3 regions of the Vibrio sp. R11-SG3-ISO9 genome follow, and region 2 is predicted to be linked to each of the others. Evidence: predicted binding sites of a transcription regulator. Region 2 holds the regulator's gene; each other region holds the start of a gene.
What was found. The regulator MetJ, encoded in region 2, represses methionine synthesis genes. The targets are predictions, from matches to a motif close to TTAGACNTNTANANGTCTAA.

Region 1 (6,470 bases), on a different contig from region 2:
CCACATCATAACCAGCACGATACAGCTCTTCGAGCATAGTACTCACGGCTTTGTTCTCAGAAGGGGAATCTAGACGAGAGATGATCACGCCAACCACTTTTTGGCTGCCGCCACGCATCGATTGTGCAGATTTAGAGGGAGTATAACCCGACTCCTGAATCACTCTCTCTACTCTTTCACGCGTTTCTGGCTTCACTTTGGGATCATTAGTGAGAACACGAGAAACCGTTGATTTACCAACACCTGAAAGCTTAGCGATATCGAGAATAGTGAGTTTTTTTTGCATGGAGTCTTATAAAGTTATTCAGAGAAAAAACGACAAGCAACTGATTTACAGTGACTTGTCGCCATCGAGTGATTGATTATTGGATGCGGCAGTTACGGTAAATAACTCGTCCAAGTTCAAGTCGAGCGTGCTCGCCTTTGGTAAACAGGGTAATACCGTTCATCAGTTCCGTGGTACCGTCATCAAGAATATACTTAGTACCAGAAGCTGCAACCACTTGTTTGAGTCGGTATTGGTTGTCAGGAAGTCGCAGTACCGCTTGCTCATCACCGTAAGCGACATCAAACGTTCGCTCAGATTCAAACTGATAAGTCATGTATTCACCACTAGAGATATCTTTCTCAACCACTGCAGATTGAGAACATCCCATCAATGCGGCCAACGTAAAGGCACAAACTGTAAACTGTCTCTTCATAAACATCCCTTTCGATTAAAAGAACAACCCAATCACTGTTGTTGTTGAATTAACGCTTCAGGTAAGCAGGCACGTCTGCAATGCTATCGAGGACCACGCTCGCTAAGGCTTCACCTTTTTCTGTTACTGGTTTACCCGTTCTGACGAGCACCTTAGTGCCAACACCCGCAGCTTCTGCTGCCATCATATCTTCCGCTTTGTCGCCAATCATCACTGACTTCGCCATATCGATCTTCAAGAAGTCGCGCGCAGAAATGAACATTCCAGGCTTTGGCTTACGACAATCGCAGTCTTGCTTATATTCGCCAATACCGTGCTCTGCATGATGTGGACAGTAGTAAATACCGTCAAGCTCGACGCCATTGTCAACAAAGTTCCAATCCATCCATTGAGTTAACGATAGAAAGCGGTCTTCGCTAAACATACCGCGAGCGATACCCGATTGGTTGGTGACCAATACTAAAAGGTACCCCATGTCCTTGAAGGCTTTTGCCGCTTCAAAGACGCCGTCGATATACTCGAAATCATGCTCATCATGCACATAACCGTGGTCTACGTTAATTACGCCATCACGATCTAAAAATACAGCCGGTTTTGACAAAATTTGGTTCTCAATCAACTCTCTATTAATCACTAATTATTGCACGCTTTAGTAGCTTCATCACCTGCTAATTACAGAGCTTGATATAGATATTTTTACGTTTAGACGTCTAGACGTAAAAATATCTATTGACTTAGATCACGTTACGCCATAGCATCGTCTGTAAATCGAACGAACTATCAACATATTATTCTGTTCACCGTTACAGGTTTATTTATGATTAAAGTGAATCAAGTCAACAAGGTTTTCTATCAAGGCACTAAAGAAATCAATGCCTTAATAGACATTAACCTTCACATTCCTCAAGGTCAGATCTTTGGCGTTATCGGCTCATCAGGTGCAGGTAAAAGTACACTGATCCGCTGCGTAAACATGCTAGAAGCACCAACCTCAGGTGAAGTGATTGTTGATGGCGTAGACCTCACAAAGCTAAGCAAATCAGAGCTAAGTGAAGCGCGACGCAATATCGGTATGATTTTCCAACACTTTAACCTGCTTTCTTCTCGTACCGTGTTCAATAATGTTGCACTGCCGCTAGAACTTGCTGGTACAGACAAAGCGATCATCGAAGAGAAAGTAAGCCAACTGCTTGAACTTGTTGGTCTTGCAGATAAGCGCGACAGCTACCCATCAAACCTAAGTGGTGGTCAAAAGCAGCGTGTTGCGATTGCTCGTGCACTGGCGTCTGACCCTAAAGTGCTACTGTGTGATGAAGCGACCAGCGCACTAGACCCGGCTACGACTCAATCTATCCTTGAGCTACTTAAAGAGATCAACCGCAAGCTAAACATCACAATGCTATTGATTACGCACGAGATGGACGTAGTAAAGAGCATCTGTCATGAAGTCGCGATCATCGGCGGTGGTGAATTGGTAGAAAAAGGCACTGTTGGCGACATCTTTGCGCACCCTAAAACAGAGCTGGCGCATCAATTTATTCGTTCAACACTCGACCTTTCTATTCCAGAAGATTACGAAGCGAGATTGCAAACGACACGCGTTGAAGGTAGCTACCCTCTGGTTCGTCTTGAGTTTACTGGTGCAACCGTTGATGCACCGCTGATGACTCAAATCGCTCGTAAGTTCAACATCGACGTTAGCATCTTAAGCTCTGACCTCGATTACGCCGGTGGCGTGAAGTTCGGCATGATGGTCGCAGAACTTTTCGGCACAGAAGCAGACGACAACGCAGCAATCGAATTCCTACGTGAACACAATGTAAAAGTAGAGGTACTTGGCTATGTCCTTTAATGAGATCACAGATTGGTTGAGCCTAAACGGAAACCTACTACTTGGCGCAACTTGGGAAACGCTATACATGGTAGCCGTTGCTGGCATCGTGGGCTTTGCTGTGGGTATTCCACTGGGCGTTATTCTGCACACCACTAAAAAAGGTGGCTTGCTAGAAAACACCAAGCTAAACAAAATTCTTGGCGCGATAGTGAACGTGGGCCGTTCTGTCCCTTTCCTAGTATTGATGGTCGCTATCATCCCACTAACTAAGCTACTGATCGGTACCTTTATCGGTACAACAGCAGCGATTGTTCCTCTAACTATTGGCGCAATCCCATTTGTGGCTCGTCTTATTGAAGGTGCGCTGCTGGAAGTCCCAACTGGGCTTGTTGAAGCAGCACAATCTATGGGCGCTACGCCAACGCAGATCATCACAAAAGTTCTGCTACCAGAAGCGTTACCCACTATTATCAATTCAGTAACCATCACACTAGTGACCCTAGTGAGCTACTCTGCAATGGCAGGTACTGTGGGCGGTGGTGGTCTTGGTGACGTAGCCATTCGCTATGGTTTCCACCGCTATGATGTAACGATTATGGCTGTCACGGTTGTGATGCTGATTGTTCTAGTTCAAATCATTCAATCCATTGGTGACTCGATTGTTCGCCGTGTTGATCACAGATAAAAAGATGTATTAAAAGGAGATTATTATGAAATTCAGCCTAAAAAGTTTACTTGCTATCGCAGCAGCGGCATCAGCACTAGTGCTATCTGGTTGTGGCGAGAAAGAGATCGACACATCAAAAATTAAAGTCGGCGTTATGGCAGGTGCAGAAGCTCAAGTAGCAGAAGTAGCGGCTAAAGTTGCAAAAGAGAAATTTGGTCTAGACGTTGAGCTAGTAACGTTCACTGACTACGTAACACCAAACGCAGCACTAGATGATGGTTCAATCGACATCAACGCATTCCAGCACAAGCCATACCTAGATCAGCAAGTTGCTGATCGTGGCTACAAGCTAACTATTGCAGGCAACACATTTGTTTACCCAATCGCGGGTTACTCTAAGCAAGTAACTTCTGTTGACCAAATTGAAGACGGTGCACGTATCGCAGTACCAAACGATCCAACAAACCTAGGTCGTTCTCTACTGCTTCTTGAGCAACAAGGTCTACTAGAACTACGTGATGGTGTTGGCCTTCTAGCAACTGTTCGTGACATCGTAGGTAACCCAAAGAACCTAACTATCGTTGAACTAGACGCAGCACAACTTCCACGTTCACTGGATGACGTAGCGCTATCTATCATCAACACAACTTACGCAAGCTCTATCAACCTAACTCCACAAAAAGATGGCGTTTTCGTTGAAGACAAAGAGTCTCCATACGTAAACCTAATCGTTTCACGTGAAGAGAACCTAAACGCAGAAAACGTACAAAACTTCGTGAAAGCTTACCAAACTGAAGAAGTGTACAACGCAGCGTCTGACATCTTCCAAGGTGGCGTAGTAAAAGGCTGGTAATCCACGCTTTTCACTCACCTCAATAATGAAGGGCTGACATTATGTCAGCCCTTTTCTTTGCCCGATGTTTTACTAGCAGCTATACAGTGTGGATTACCACCAAGCTTCTACCTGCATACCTAGGCTCACTTCGCTGTTCTCGCCAGTACCGAATGCATCGTCATTCTCTGCATCATGGATGTAGGTTGCGAAGATACGGAACTCAGGACGCGCCCAGAAGCCCGTTTTAGGAACCCAAGCCTGTGCCACTGTAAATTTACCGCCGGCACCATCTTGGTTATTAATTTTCTCAACGAAGCCACCCAGCTCTAGCACAGTACGCATTTTCTCATCCCACTTATACAGTGGTCGAATAACGGCACTGAAAGATTCATCTTTGGTATTGTTAGCACCTACATCCGTCGCGTAGGCATAGCGAACCGTGTGACCAAATTCGATGTTATCGCCAATTGAAACCACACCCCAGTTGATCAAACGGAAACCTTCAGCGTTGTTGTTGTTCTCATCACGCACCAAGTTACTGCCTGTACCAAAGGTAGTCATCTGCTCAGCATAGCCAGAGTTTGCAACTTGTAAGATGGTTTTGTTGAATCCTGTTGGTAGGTTCTGGTTCAAGCTTGCTGTTAGCATCACGCTATCATCAGCATCAAGCGATTGGTCTTTCTTCTCTTTGCCAAAGTTAAAGTCAGCACCTAGCTCTAAGTCTGCATTTTTCCATAGTGGGATACCTGCGTAGCGAACATCGGCAATCATTGCTGTTGTCTCTTTCCCATCATCAACGTCGCCCGTTACTGTGTCTTGAATGAGAGCCAGAGAGAGTTTACCTGGGCCTAGGTTAATGTGCTCAACACCACCACCAATACCGCTCACATCCCAGTAGTAGTTATCGATGATGTGCACGTCATGACGTTGGTAGTAACGCTCACCCGCCCACATAGTAATGTCTTTGTCGTCGAACAGGCCCGTCGCTTGGATGTTCAGCTGTACCACTTCCACATTGCGATCTTTCGCGTTCTCATCTTGGCCTTCCCAGTAAGCCAACATCGAATCAATCAGGAAAGTCGATTCTTCATCATTGAACAGCTCTTTCTTAAAACCAAACTCGCCATATAGGTCATTTTCGTTGCCTAAACGACCTACTTTATTCACTTCCCATTTGCTATTTGAGCCGCCGTTGTCACTCATTCCGACACCGCCACGCATGTAGCCATTAAATTCCAATGGTGCCGTCTCAGCCAGTAAAGTGGGAGTAACTAAAACAGAAGTAAGGGCAGCGGCAATTGGTAACAGTTTCATAATCCATTCCTTTCGTATCAATGATTGAACTTATCATTTTATAAATGGGAACATTCCCATGGGATCGATCCCATTTATATTGGCAAGATTATAAAAAGGAAGTTATTAGATAGATTATTGTGATCCAGATAACTATTGATGAAGGCTAAAGTTGATGCAGATTGGATTATTGGAATGAATATTTTTTGTCGATTTAAGAAACGAAGGGACGGGAAATAAAAACAGAGATATGCAACTAAGACATTAATATAAAAAGAGAAAACAGGGCAAAGAAAAAGCCCTCACACCATAGTGCAAGGGCTTTTAAAATAATGACCAAGTTGATAGTGATTACTTACACACACCTCAACTTAAAGAGCTACTTGATATGATCCCATGACATATTGGAAACGATACGACAGTCATCACATTTGAAATGGAAAATATCGTGAAGCGGTTCATCTAACAGCCACTCACCACCACACTTCGGGCACTTTCTCGCTTGCTCATCCGCAAGACTCTTACCGCCGACTCGGTACTGATAGTAGTATGTCGGCACTTTTGACAAGTACTCTAAACGACCTCGTAGATCCCAACCGCGCTTGAACAGCACACTGTCAGCATCGCAAATTTCATGCAGCGCCGCGTGCTCAGCACGACAGCCACCAGCCATCTGAATTTCGTCACACGCCTGCCACTCAGTTTGCCACTTCACTACCGCTTTATGGTCACCGTTGGAAGTTGGCGGATTGCGATAAAGTGGGATTGGCAACAAGGTTTCACCGCTACGCAGTGGCGAGCAGGTATGAACATAAGTGGTATAAAGCACTTGCCAGCTTGGCTGTTCTTCTTCAGCTGCTTCTTCGGAGTTTAGGTCGCGGCCAAGCATGCGCATTTTCGGCGCTAGCAAGCTTGCTTCGGATAATCGGTTAAAGCAAACCTTCACAAAATCTGAGTGGTTTCTTGGGTGTAGGCTATCTTGTTCAGGGCAAACAACACGAACAAAGAACTCACCCTCGCCCATCACAACCGGGAACTCACGGCCTAGTACCTGCCCGTTATAACGCAGCGCATCCATCAGACCATTGATTGCCTTATCGACCGCGCTAATAGTGGTGTTATCAAAACACTCAAATTGAA
Region 2 (6,470 bases):
GGTTGATCCTGCCTCACAGATTCATTACTATACTGCGCCTTAAAGGTATGGCTTCATCACGTTTTCGTGAGATGCGGTGTCTTTAATCTATTTTTTAACAACGTGTGGTGTCCGGCTTAGAATCGGATGGCGACACGGCCTAATTGAGGTTTTCCCATGAAAGTTGGTATCCACCCAGAATACAAAGCTGTAACAGCTACTTGCTCTTGCGGCAACACATTTGAATTCAACTCTACTCTAGGTAAAGATTCTATCCACCTAGACGTATGTGACAAATGTCACCCATTCTACACTGGTAAGCAACGTATCGTTGATACAGGCGGCCGTGTAGATCGCTTCAACAAGCGTTTCGGTGCTCTATCTAGCAAGAAGTAATTCTCGCTTAGTAGACATGAAAAAGGACACTTCGGTGTCCTTTTTTGTTATCTGGCGTTTAGTAATTTCAACTGGGCACTGGTCTTATTAGTAGTGAATTCTCGTTTTTTAATGAGACAGGGGGCTTTACCACCTAGGAACTTTGAAGTACATCCATTAATATAAAATGGATTCCCCCAAATAATAATATTCTAGGAAACCTACACCCATGTCTGATGACACTCTCCAAGCTCAATCTGAAGAACTATCACCTCAAGAACAATTCCGTCAGCAAGCTCTTGATTATCATGAGTTCCCAATTCCTGGCAAAATTGCCGTTGAACTGACAAAGTCTGCAAATTCTGCAGAAGATCTGGCCCTTGCTTACAGCCCAGGTGTGGCTGAGCCAGTTCGTGAAATCGCACAGAACGTGGATAACGTTTATAAGTACACAGGTAAAGGCAACATGGTTGCAGTTATCTCTAACGGTACAGCGATTCTTGGCCTAGGTAACCTAGGTCCTATTGCTTCTAAGCCAGTAATGGAAGGTAAAGCGCTACTGTTTAAGCGTTTTGCAGGTTTAGATTCTATCGATATTGAAGTAAAACACCGCACAATCGATGAGTTCGTTGACACGGTAGCGAACATTGCCGATACATTCGGTGGCATCAACCTAGAAGACATCAAAGCACCAGACTGTTTTGAGATTGAACGCCGTCTAATCGAGCGTTGTGACGTTCCAGTATTCCACGATGACCAACACGGTACGGCGATCGTAACTGCTGCGGGTATGCTGAACGCGATCGAGCTTCAAGGTAAGAAGCTGGAAGAGTGTAAGATTGTTTGTTTGGGTGCAGGTGCAGCGGCAGTTGCGTGTATGGAACTGCTGATCAAGTGTGGCGCGCAGCGTGAGAAGATCTACATGCTAGATCGTAAAGGCGTGATTCACACTCGTCGTGACGATCTGAACGAATACAAGCAGCTGTTCGCGAACAACACGGACAAGCGTACTCTAGAAGATGTCATTGAAGGTGCAGACCTATTCCTAGGTGTATCAGGTCCTAACCTGCTACCAGCAGAATCGCTGAAGCTGATGGCTGACAAGCCGATCGTATTCGCGTGTTCTAACCCAGATCCAGAGATCAAGCCAGAGCTTGCTCACGAAGTTCGTAGCGACCTTATCATGGGTACTGGCCGTAGTGATTACCCGAACCAAGTAAACAACGTTCTGTGTTTCCCATTCATCTTCCGTGGTGCTCTTGATGTTCGTGCAAGCGAGATCAACGATGCAATGAAGCTAGCGGCAGTGGAAGCGATTCGTGAACTTGCGAAAGAAGAAGTACCTGCAGACGTACTAAAAGCAGCAGGTGCTGATGCACTTGAGTTTGGTAAAGGCTACATCATTCCTAAGCCAATGGATCCACGTCTATTGCCTCGCGTGGCAAAAGCAGTTGCACAGGCGGCGGTTGATTCAGGTGTGGCTCGTATTGAGATACCAGCAAACTACATGGCATAGCCATCGTGTAGTAGAGCGAAGAGAATAATAAAAAACCGACTCATCTGGAGTCGGTTTTTTTATGCCAGAAATTCATGCTAGATGATTTCGGCAATCGATATGGTTCAGCTAAAGCGAATCAAATGTTGAAGGTAGTGACTGAGTTATGATTATTCTTCATCAAACGCTTCGAACTCGATACCCATCTCTGTCATCAGCTTTTTCACTTCAGCTGGGATATCGTCTGGGCGGTCTTTACGCAGGTCTTCATCTGTTGGTAGAGGCTGGCCAGTATATGCATGCAGAAAGGCTTCACATAGCAGCTCACTGTTTGTTGCATGGCGTAGGTTGTTAATCTGGCGGCGGGTACGCTCGTCAGTTAGAACCTTTAACACTTTTAGAGGGATAGAAACTGTAATTTTCTTTACTTGTTCGCTTTTCTTTCCATGCTCAGCATATGGGCTTATGTATTCACCATTCCAGTCGGCCATTGCGTACCTTCATCACTTTAGTTGTTAGATTAAATTAATAGGGGTGATTTTAGCGGGATTTACCGCCATAAGCAAAGACATATAGACGTCTAGAAGTGTTGACGTCTCATTCTTATGAAAGTAAAGTGAATAACATATATCTAACACAGCCGCAAAACCCCGACAAGCTGCTGTGATTCTCAGACGCCAAAACCTGTAAGGAAACACCTATGAGCAGCCGGAAACCAGCAACCATCGCCGTACGTACTGGTATCGAGTCAGACACTCAACATCATGCCGTTGTTCCACCAATTTATCTGTCGACTAACTACGGTTTTCCCGCTTTTGGTGAAGTGCCTAAGTATGATTACACTCGCTCAGGTAACCCAAACCGTGGCTTGCTAGAAACAGCCCTGTTTGAGTTGGAGTCTGGTAAGGGGGCAGTTGTGACCAACTGTGGTACTTCTGCATTAAACCTTTGGGTTTCCGCTTTCCTTGGTAGCGATGATCTGATCGTGGCACCACACGACTGCTACGGTGGTACTTATCGTCTTTTCAATACACGCTCACAAAAGGGTGACTTTAAGGTTCTGTTTGTCGATCAATCGGATCAAGCCGCATTCGATGCAGCGATCGCACTCAAGCCTAAATTGATCTTGTTGGAAACGCCATCAAACCCACTGGTACGTGTCGTCGACATTGAAGAAACCTGCCGCAAGGCAAAAGAGGTGGGGGCGCTGGTGGCGGTTGATAACACCTTCTTGACTCCTGTGTTCCAAAAGCCTCTAGAGCTTGGTGCTGACTTTGTTATCCATTCAACGACTAAGTACATCAATGGTCACTCAGATGTGATCGGCGGCGTAGTGATTACTAAAACCGAAGCGCACGCTGAAGAGCTGGCTTGGTGGGGTAACTGTATTGGTGCAACGGGGACACCATTTGATAGCTACATGACGCTGCGTGGTATCCGTACACTAGGTGCGCGTATGCGTGTTCATGAAGAGAGCTCTCGTGAGATTCTAACGGCGCTACAGAAACAACCTTTGGTTGATACCATTTATCACCCGAGCCTGCCTGAGCATCCGGGTCATGAGATTGCTAAGAAGCAGCAGTCTGGTTTTGGGTCTATGCTGAGTTTTGAATTTGCTGGCTCTTTCGAGGCGTTGAAACACTTTGTTGGTGAGTTAGAGCTGTTTTCACTGGCAGAGTCTCTGGGTGGTGTCGAGAGCTTGATTTGTCACCCAGCTTCAATGACACACCGCGCAATGGGCGAAGAAGCTCTGGCGGAAGCGGGTGTGTCTCATCAACTTCTGAGGCTCTCGGTAGGCCTTGAAGACGCAGAAGACCTGATTGCTGACCTTGAACAAGCCTTTGCCAAAGCGCAGCAGTTCATCGATAACGGGGAGAGCAAGTAATGGCTAACTTTCGCCAATTGCATAAATTTGGTGGTAGCAGTTTGGCAAACCCTGAGTGCTATCAACGTGTAGTCAGTATTCTCAAAGAGTACTCTAGTGAAACAGACTTGGTTGTGGTGTCTGCGGCAGGCAAAACCACTAACCGATTGATCGAATTTTTAGAGGCGCTAGATAAAGATGGACGCTTGGCTCATGAGTGTCTGCAATCTCTGCGTCAGTTCCAACTAGAGCTGGTTTCTGAACTATTAGAGGGCGAAGTAGCAGAGCAGTTAACTGCAACCCTACAGCGAGAGTTCACGGCTTTAGGTGAACTAACCGCGCCATTGAATGAGGCGCAAAAAGCGGCGGTATTGGGGCATGGTGAGGTGTGGTCGTCTCGCTTACTAGCGGCACTTCTTTGTCAGAGCGATCTCCAAGCGGTAGCTCAAGATGCACGAGATTTTCTACGTGCAGAAGCGGGCGCTCAACCGGAAGTAGACCGCGCTCGCTCATACGCATTGATTAAAGAGTCTCTTGCTCAACACTCGCATTGTCGTGTAGTGATTACCGGTTTTATGGCGCAAAACAGTGTCGGTGAAACCGTACTACTAGGTCGCAATGGTTCAGATTACTCAGCGACAGTGATTGGTGCATTAGCAGAAGTCGATCGTGTGACTATCTGGAGTGATGTTGCTGGTGTTTACAGTGCCGATCCAAGATTGGTTTCTGATGCTTGTCTGCTGCCTTTACTGCGTCTCGATGAAGCAAGTGAGCTAGCGCGTCTGGCGGCGCCTGTGCTCCACAGTCGCACTTTACAGCCCGTCGCTCAGAGTGCTATGGATCTCAGCTTACGCTGCAGCTATCAGCCGGAGTCAGGTTCAACACAGATTGAGCGTGTATTAGCGTCGGGTCGCGGCGCTAAGATCATCACTTCTCTAGATGATGTATTACTTATTCAACTGACTTTTGGTCACGGTCATGACTTTGAGCGCCTTGAGACTGAAGTGCTTGAAGGGCTTAAGCGTGCTCAACTTGAACCATTGGCTTATGAGCTACAAGCGGACCAAAACTGTTTGCGTCTCGCCTACACTGAAGAGATCGCGGGTGGAGCGCTTGAATATCTCCAAGACCACGCGATTGAAGCGGAAATCAAACTTAAAGAGGGTTACTCACTGGTTGCTGCTGTAGGGGCTGGTGTAACTAAGAACCCGAATCACTGCTACGGTTTCTACCAACAACTTAAGAGCGCACCGGTTGAGTTTATCTCAGAGTCTCAATCACGTTTAAGCTTGGTGGCCGTCGTTCGTAAGTCGGAAACTGAAACCTTAGTGAAAGGTATTCACTCTCAATTGTTTCAAGCTCAGAAGCGCGTTGCGATTGCGCTGTGTGGTAAGGGTAACATCGGCTCAAGCTGGCTATCACTGTTCGCTGAGCAAAAGGTTGAGCTAGAAAAGCGTCGCGGCATGAACTTTGAGTTGGTTGCGGTGGTGGATAGTCAAACTTATTGGTACGACGAACAAGGTATCGATGCTCGTGCAGTCGTCGATCGCTTTGGTGACGAGGCAGTCGAGTATTCGGACGGCGAGTGGTTAACCAAGTTAGGTTCAATTCAAGGCTATGATGAAGTGGTGGTATTGGATGTAACGGCGAGCAAGGTACTGGCTGACAAGTATTTGGACATCGCTCAACAAGGTATCCACCTAATTTCTGCCAACAAAGTCGCGGGCTCTGCATCGAGTGATTACTACCATCAGGTACAAGACGCGTTCGCGAAGATCAGCCGCCATTGGTTGTACAACGCGACAGTAGGTGCAGGCTTACCGATCAACCATACTGTTCGCGACTTGCGTGAGAGTGGTGATGACATCATTGCGCTGTCAGGCATCTTCTCTGGCACTCTATCTTGGTTGTTCCAACAATTTGATGGCTCAGTACCATTTAGCGAATTGGTGGACCTAGCGTGGCAACAAGGCTTAACTGAGCCAGACCCTCGCTCTGACCTTGATGGTTCGGATGTGATGCGTAAGCTGGTTATTCTGGCGCGTGAATCTGGTCTAGATATTGAACCTGAGAACGTCAAAGTGGAATCTTTGGTACCTGAAGAGCTGCAAGATCTCTCTGTCGATGACTTCTTTGATAAAGCATCAGTATTGAGCGAAGTGCTGGCTGAGCGTCTAGAGAAGGCTCAGTCACAGCATAAGGTACTACGTTATGTTGCACGCCTTGAGAAGAATGGTAAGGCAACGGTAGGTGTAGAAGCGCTATCGAAAGAGCACGCCCTGGCGAACCTGTTGCCATGTGACAACATCTTTGCGATTGAGAGTAAGTGGTACAAAGATAACCCATTGGTGATTCGCGGTCCTGGTGCAGGACGTGAGGTAACGGCCGGTGCGATTCAGTCTGATTTGAATAGAATGTCGAGCTTGTTCTAAGACTAAGAACGATTATTCTAAAGCTCGGATCGATGGTTTGTTAGCGTAAATAGCATACTATCCACTAAGATAAATAAGGCTGAAAGCACAATGTGTTTTTCAGCCTTTTTTGTACGTTATTATTGCTTTGTGACCCACTTATCGACTTGAAGATTCCTCACGATCAACTTGAGAAAAATTCATAATGGATCTGTTGACATTAAATCGTATTCAATACATTCTGTGGACATATAGACGTCTAAACGTCGGTTTGAAGGTTTGAGATTTTAGTGGTTGAGTTGGCCACAGGGAGAGTAAGATGGGATACACGCACGCAAGTCATATA
Region 3 (6,470 bases), on a different contig from region 2:
TTGTGCAGAACCTTAGCGACCTCAGTTCGTGACTCATCAGTGTACACTTCAATATCATCGCCAACACTTGCCGCAGGGAACAGCGCACACATACCACGAGCTTTAAGTAAGCCCTCGCGTTCAACTCGATCAAGTAGGTCATTGGCGTCTTTGAATAGACGTTTTGCCTCTTCGCCTACTTCTTCATGTTCAAGAATTGCAGGGTATTTGCCCACTAGAGACCAAGTCATGAAGAACGGAGTCCAATCAATGTAACGACGCAAGGTTGCAACATCAAAGTCATCATAAACATGAACGCCCGGCTTAGCTGGAGCTGGCGGCGTATAGCTTTCCCAATCAATAGCGACTTTATTCGCTCGAGCTTGCTCTAACGTTACAGGCTTAGTGCGAGGTTTTTTACGGTTGTGCTGATCGCGAACACGCTCATAATCCAAATCTAGCTTCTCAACAAATGCAGGACGAAGCTCATCAGATAACAGGGACGTACATACCCCAACCGCTCTTGATGCGTTGTTCACATACACCACAGGGTTCTTGTAGTTCTGTTCAATCTTAACTGCAGTATGCGCCTTGGAAGTTGTTGCACCACCAATCAACAGTGGCAAATCGAAATCCAAACGTTCCATCTCTTTAGCTACATGCACCATCTCATCGAGTGATGGAGTAATTAGGCCAGATAGACCGATAATGTCGACATTCTCTTCTTTAGCGACTTTTAGGATCTGTTCGCAAGGAACCATCACTCCAAGGTCAATAATCTCGTAGTTATTACACTGCAGTACCACGCCCACAATGTTCTTACCGATATCGTGAACATCACCTTTTACAGTAGCGAGCAAGATCTTACCGTTTGAAGAACCAGCTTGCTTAGAAGCGTTAATGAAAGGCTCCAAATGTGCAACGGCTTGCTTCATTACACGCGCTGACTTAACTACCTGAGGAAGGAACATCTTACCTTCACCAAACAAATCACCAACCACATTCATACCATCCATTAGAGGGCCTTCAATGACCTCTAATGGCTTACTGGCATTCAAACGAGCTTCTTCAGTATCTTCGACGATAAATTCAGTAATACCTTTGACAAGTGCATGCTCTAGGCGCTTCTCAACCGCCCAAGTACGCCACTCAAGTGCTGAAGCATCTTCCTCTTTACCGACACCTTTATTAGCGTATTCAGCAGCGATATCTAGTAGTCTCTCAGTCGAGTCATCACGACGGTTTAGAACCACATCCTCTACCGCTTCACGCAGTTTATCAGGGACGTTATCGTAGATTTCAAGCTGACCAGCATTAACGATACCCATATCCATACCGTTCTTGAAACAGTGATACAGGAACACCGCGTGAATCGCTTCTCGAACGTAGTTGTTACCACGGAAAGAGAACGACACGTTAGATACACCGCCTGAAATCATCGCATATGGAAGGTCGCGTTTGATGTCTGCTACCGCGTCAATAAAATCAACCGCGTAGTTGTTGTGCTCTTCAATACCTGTCGCAACCGCAAAGATGTTCGGGTCGAAGATAATATCTTCCGGCGGGAAACCGACTTCATCCACCAAAATATTGTATGCGTTAGTACAAATCTCTAGCTTACGCTGACGGGTTTCTGCTTGGCCAACTTCGTCAAAAGCCATCACGATAACTGCAGCACCATAACGGCGAATCAGCTTAGCTTGCTCAACAAATTTCTCTTTACCTTCTTTCAAAGAGATCGAGTTAACGATGCCCTTACCTTGAATACATTTCAGGCCGGCTTCGATGACTTCCCACTTCGAGGAGTCGACCATAATAGGCACTTTAGAGATTTCAGGTTCAGACGCACACAGATTTAAGAAACGCACCATGCACGCCTCAGCGTCTAGCATGCCTTCGTCCATATTGATGTCGATGATTTGCGCGCCATTCTCAACTTGTTGACGAGCAACTTCCAAAGCTTCGTCATAAAGCTCTTCTTTAATCAGACGCTTAAATCGAGCAGAACCGGTAACGTTGGTACGCTCGCCAACGTTGACGAACAAGGTGTCTTTTTCGATAGTGAGAGGCTCTAATCCTGATAGGCGACATGAGACAGCTAACTCAGGTAAAGCACGCGGCTTAACATTGTCGACCACATTAGCCATATGGCGAATATGTTCTGGCGTGGTACCACAACAACCACCGATTAGGTTTAGGAAGCCGCTCTCCGCCCACTCTTTTACGTGAGAGGCCATATCTTCAGGAGAGAGATCATATTCACCAAAGGCATTAGGAAGACCAGCATTGGGGTGAACTGAGACAAATGTTTCTGAAATGCGAGAAAGCTCATCTACATATGGGCGCAGTTCATCTGGTCCTAGGGCACAGTTCAAGCCAAAGGACAGCGGGCGAACGTGGCGAAGTGAATTGTAGAAAGCCTCTGTTGTTTGTCCGGAAAGCGTTCGACCTGATGCGTCAGTGATAGTACCTGAGATCATTACTGGCAGAGTAATACCTAACTCCTCGAACACGGTATCAACGGCAAAGGCACAAGCCTTAGCGTTTAGAGTATCGAAAATGGTCTCAATCAGGATCAGGTCAGAACCACCTTTGATCAGCGCTCGGGTTGATTCGGAATAAGCTTCCACTAACTCATCAAAGCTAACATTTCGATAGCCCGGATCATTTACATCAGGAGAAATCGAACAAGTACGGTTAGTTGGACCAAGCACACCAGCGACATAGCGAGGCTTTTCCGGTGTTTTCGCAGTCCACTCATCAGCGGCTTCACGAGCTAGCTTGGCTGCAGCAAAGTTAATCTCTTCGCTAAGGCTTTCCATATCATAGTCAGCCATCGCAATGGTAGTAGCGTTAAAGGTATTGGTTTCAAGGATGTCTGCGCCAGCTTCTAAGTAAGCTGAATGTATGTCCTTAATAAGCTGAGGTTGAGTAAGCACCAAAAGGTCGTTGTTGCCTTTAAGATCACTATGCCAATCAGCAAAGCGCTCTCCTCGATAGTCCTGCTCTTCCAGTTTATAGTTCTGGATCATGGTGCCCATGCCACCATCGATCAATAGAATTCGTTGCTTTAATTGAGCTTCGATCTGTTGCTTTACATTACTTCCCACAGTACAGCCTCATTCCTTTAATTATCACTCCATCCTATCACACATTAAAAAGGAGTCTAGACGTCTAAACGGAGAATTTGATAACTAATCTATGACAAAAAACAGTTTGCTATTTAAGCGATAGAGGACGAAAATTCATGTTCATATTTTGTTACATATCGGAAATCCAATGTCGGTCTACTACACACTTTGCTTTTTATCTGCAGCAGCAATGTTGATAGCGTTTGTAAACAGCAAGATAGGAAAGATGCAAACCACAATCGCCATTACTGCTGGTTCGATGATGCTTTCACTGATTATCCTGATTGCTGGTCAAAACAATTGGTTTCAGCTGTCTGAAATCGCTTCAGACACAGTGGCAAGTATCAATTTCGAAGATTTTCTACTCAAAGGAATTTTAGGTTTCCTATTATTCGCAGGTGGACTAGGGATTAAACTACCTAATCTAAAAGATCAGAAGTGGGAAATCACAGTACTCGCATTAGGAGCAACTCTATTTTCGACTTTCTTTATTGGATTTGTGCTTTACGGATTCTGCCAAGTTATCGGCATTCAATTTGATCTTATCTACTGCCTGCTGTTTGGCTCTCTTATTTCACCGACTGACCCAATAGCAGTACTCGCGATCGTTAAAAAACTCGATGCACCAAAACGCATTTCGACCCAAATTGAAGGTGAATCGCTGTTCAATGATGGCTTTGGTCTGGTTATCTTTGTCACCCTATTTACCATTGCATTTGGTACTGAAGCTCCAACGGTAGGTAGCGTAACGATGTTATTTATCCAAGAAGCGATTGGTGGGATTGTTTACGGTTTTGCATTAGGACTCCTGTTCCATTACCTGATTAGTAACACCGACGACCACTCAATGGAGTTGTTACTGACTATCGGCATCCCAACGGCTGGATACGCGTTCGCAGAAGTACTCCATGTATCAGGTCCATTAGCTATGGTGGTATCAGGTATTATGATCGGCAACTGGACTCGCTTTATCGGCTTCTCAAAAGAGAGTGAAGATCACTTAGACCACTTCTGGGAGCTAGTCGACGAGTTTCTAAATGGCGTGCTATTCCTACTGATCGGTATGTCGATGCTACTTTTTGAATTCCACGAAGAAGACTGGATCTTAATGGCTTTCTCTGTACCGTTAGTACTAGGAGCACGATACCTCAGTGTATTCTTGTCATACATTGGCTTTAAGCGCTTTAGAAGCTACAACCCATGGTCAGTTAAAATTCTTACTTGGGGCGGATTACGTGGTGGTCTAGCTCTCGCAATGGCTCTATCTATTCCATCAGGTATCTGGGTCATCGAAGACAAACTTATCGATGTAAAAGAGATCATCCTAGTCATGACATATTCAGTAGTAGTCTTCTCAATCTTAATTCAAGGCTCAACGATTACACCAATGATAGAGAAGGCTAAGCTCGCAGAAAAAGAGTTAAACAAATAACACTCCTACCCTATATAGAGGCTGCTTCCTAAGTAGCCTCTATCCTGTCCCTATCAAGCCATCTTCTAACTATCATTCCTACTCGCTTACTCTTCGCATTAATACATCCTAGCAACTACTGAAAATCTCACTTTTTGAAATACACAGCCTTGTCTCGATAGTTCAGACACCAATGAGTTAGAGCTAATCAAGGATTAAGTAGTATTTGCGCTCAATAGCACCAGACTATCCCTTCACTTATAAATTAAATGGAACTGGAATTTGAGGATTACAGATGTGTTGTCTTCATGTGGCAGGAAGTGGATTAATACTTCCTAAACAACAAAAAGCCTAGATATAAGTTAGAGCTTCTGATACAGGTGGGTACAAACTCCACTCTAGTTAGATCCATCAAACTAGTAAGCCAGGTCATCTAGTTATCTCAACACTACTTCGTGGAAACAGATGAAAGGCCCTAGAACTCCTATCGAGGCTTCAGTACATAGCAGAGTTGAGAATTTCTAACTCTCGACACAAGCTTTAGAAAATACAAATACGTTAGGGTTTCAGCTAGAGCCTTCAACAAGGCGATGCTCGATTGCGCTGACACTTCAAATACTCGATCGGATAAGCGAGCGATTTGCTTAGCTCTTTCAACACTGTTCCAAATTTAATATATAGCAGGTGAACTCGGCTAGTGATTCAGAGGTCGACTATGTTGGCACAGCTGCTCTCAATACACGCTGTTTTGGTGATCGGGGAGTCAGCTATTCTGTTAATGGTATTGTTGTAGTGTCTGAAAGAAAAAAGGCTCTGACGTTAGTCAGAGCCTTTGAATATGGCTGGGGGACTGGGCCGGAACTCCGGGGATTCGACTATGTTTTAAATCTAACTCCCAACGTATGTATCTCTGGTAACCTCAGAATCCGCTGTTTTATTTTTTGGCAGTCGAATACGAAAAAAGCCTCAGCATTTCTACTGAGGCTTTCGAAGATGGCAGGGGTGGAGAGATTCGAACTCCCAACACGCGGATTTGGAATCCGCTGCTCTGCCAATTGGAGCTACACCCCTAAAATTTCAATACTGTAGATTCGAAAAAACCTCGCACTAGGCGAGGCTCTCGAATAAGTGGCGGAGTGGACGGGACTCGAACCCGCGACCCCCGGCGTGACAGGCCGGTATTCTAACCAACTGAACTACCACTCCGCAGTGGTAAACACGTCTTTAGACGTGGTTCCAAAATTAAAGCCTGGTGATGTCCTACTCTCACATGGGGAAGCCCCACACTACCATCGGCGCTATTGCGTTTCACTTCTGAGTTCGGCATGGAATCAGGTGGGTCCACAACGCTATGGTCGCCAAGCAAATTCTTAAAATTCGGAAAGCTGTTTCTATTCTCTTCAAACTCATTCAAGCGTTTGTATCTTTGAGTCCATCAAAACCCCTTGGGTGTTGTATGGTTAAGCCTCACGGGCAATTAGTACAGGTTAGCTCAACGCCTCACAGCGCTTACACACCCTGCCTATCAACGTTCTAGTCTTGAACAACCCTTTAGGACGCTTAAAGCGCCAGGGAAGACTCATCTCAGGGCTCGCTTCCCGCTTAGATGCTTTCAGCGGTTATCGATTCCGAACTTAGCTACCGGGCAATGCCATTGGCATGACAACCCGAACACCAGAGGTTCGTCCACTCCGGTCCTCTCGTACTAGGAGCAGCCCCCTTCAATCTTCCAACGCCCACGGCAGATAGGGACCGAACTGTCTCACGACGTTCTAAACCCAGCTCGCGTACCACTTTAAATGGCGAACAGCCATACCCTTGGGACCGACTTCAGCCCCAGGATGTGATGAGCCGACATCGAGGTGCCAAACACCGCCGTCGATATGAACTCTTGGGCGGTATCAGCCTGTTATCCCCGGAGTACCTTTTATCCGTTGAGCGATGGCCCT

Region 1: the regulator MetJ is predicted to act here: its motif matches at 1,404-1,423, upstream of metN (methionine ABC transporter ATP-binding protein MetN).
Region 3: the regulator MetJ is predicted to act here: its motif matches at 3,138-3,157, upstream of metH (methionine synthase).

The regions. Positions count from the first base shown of each region.
Region 1 covers NZ_JCBDGU010000009.1:90,836-97,305, reverse strand. Annotated here, with positions in the region: gene treR (trehalose operon repressor TreR) at 1-286, opposite strand, end outside; gene AC6R05_RS02975 (MliC family protein) at 363-701, opposite strand; gene gmhB (D-glycero-beta-D-manno-heptose 1,7-bisphosphate 7-phosphatase) at 751-1,302, opposite strand; gene metN (methionine ABC transporter ATP-binding protein MetN) at 1,519-2,553, shown strand; gene AC6R05_RS02960 (methionine ABC transporter permease) at 2,543-3,220, shown strand; gene metQ (methionine ABC transporter substrate-binding lipoprotein MetQ) at 3,246-4,055, shown strand; gene AC6R05_RS02950 (carbohydrate porin) at 4,149-5,351, opposite strand; gene AC6R05_RS02945 (Zn-ribbon-containing protein) at 5,710-6,470, opposite strand, start outside.
Region 2 covers NZ_JCBDGU010000012.1:71,707-78,176, forward strand. Annotated here, with positions in the region: gene rpmE (50S ribosomal protein L31) at 157-375, shown strand; gene AC6R05_RS04790 (malic enzyme-like NAD(P)-binding protein) at 584-1,870, shown strand; gene metJ (met regulon transcriptional regulator MetJ) at 2,020-2,340, opposite strand; gene AC6R05_RS04800 (O-succinylhomoserine (thiol)-lyase) at 2,550-3,734, shown strand; gene AC6R05_RS04805 (bifunctional aspartate kinase/homoserine dehydrogenase II) at 3,734-6,145, shown strand; gene metF (methylenetetrahydrofolate reductase) at 6,444-6,470, shown strand, end outside.
Region 3 covers NZ_JCBDGU010000030.1:365-6,834, reverse strand. Annotated here, with positions in the region: gene metH (methionine synthase) at 1-3,089, opposite strand, end outside; gene AC6R05_RS09005 (cation:proton antiporter) at 3,259-4,542, shown strand; tRNA gene AC6R05_RS09000 (tRNA-Trp) at 5,516-5,592, opposite strand; tRNA gene AC6R05_RS08995 (tRNA-Asp) at 5,651-5,727, opposite strand; rRNA gene rrf (5S ribosomal RNA) at 5,769-5,884, opposite strand; partial or broken rRNA gene AC6R05_RS08985 (23S ribosomal RNA) at 5,978-6,470, opposite strand, start outside.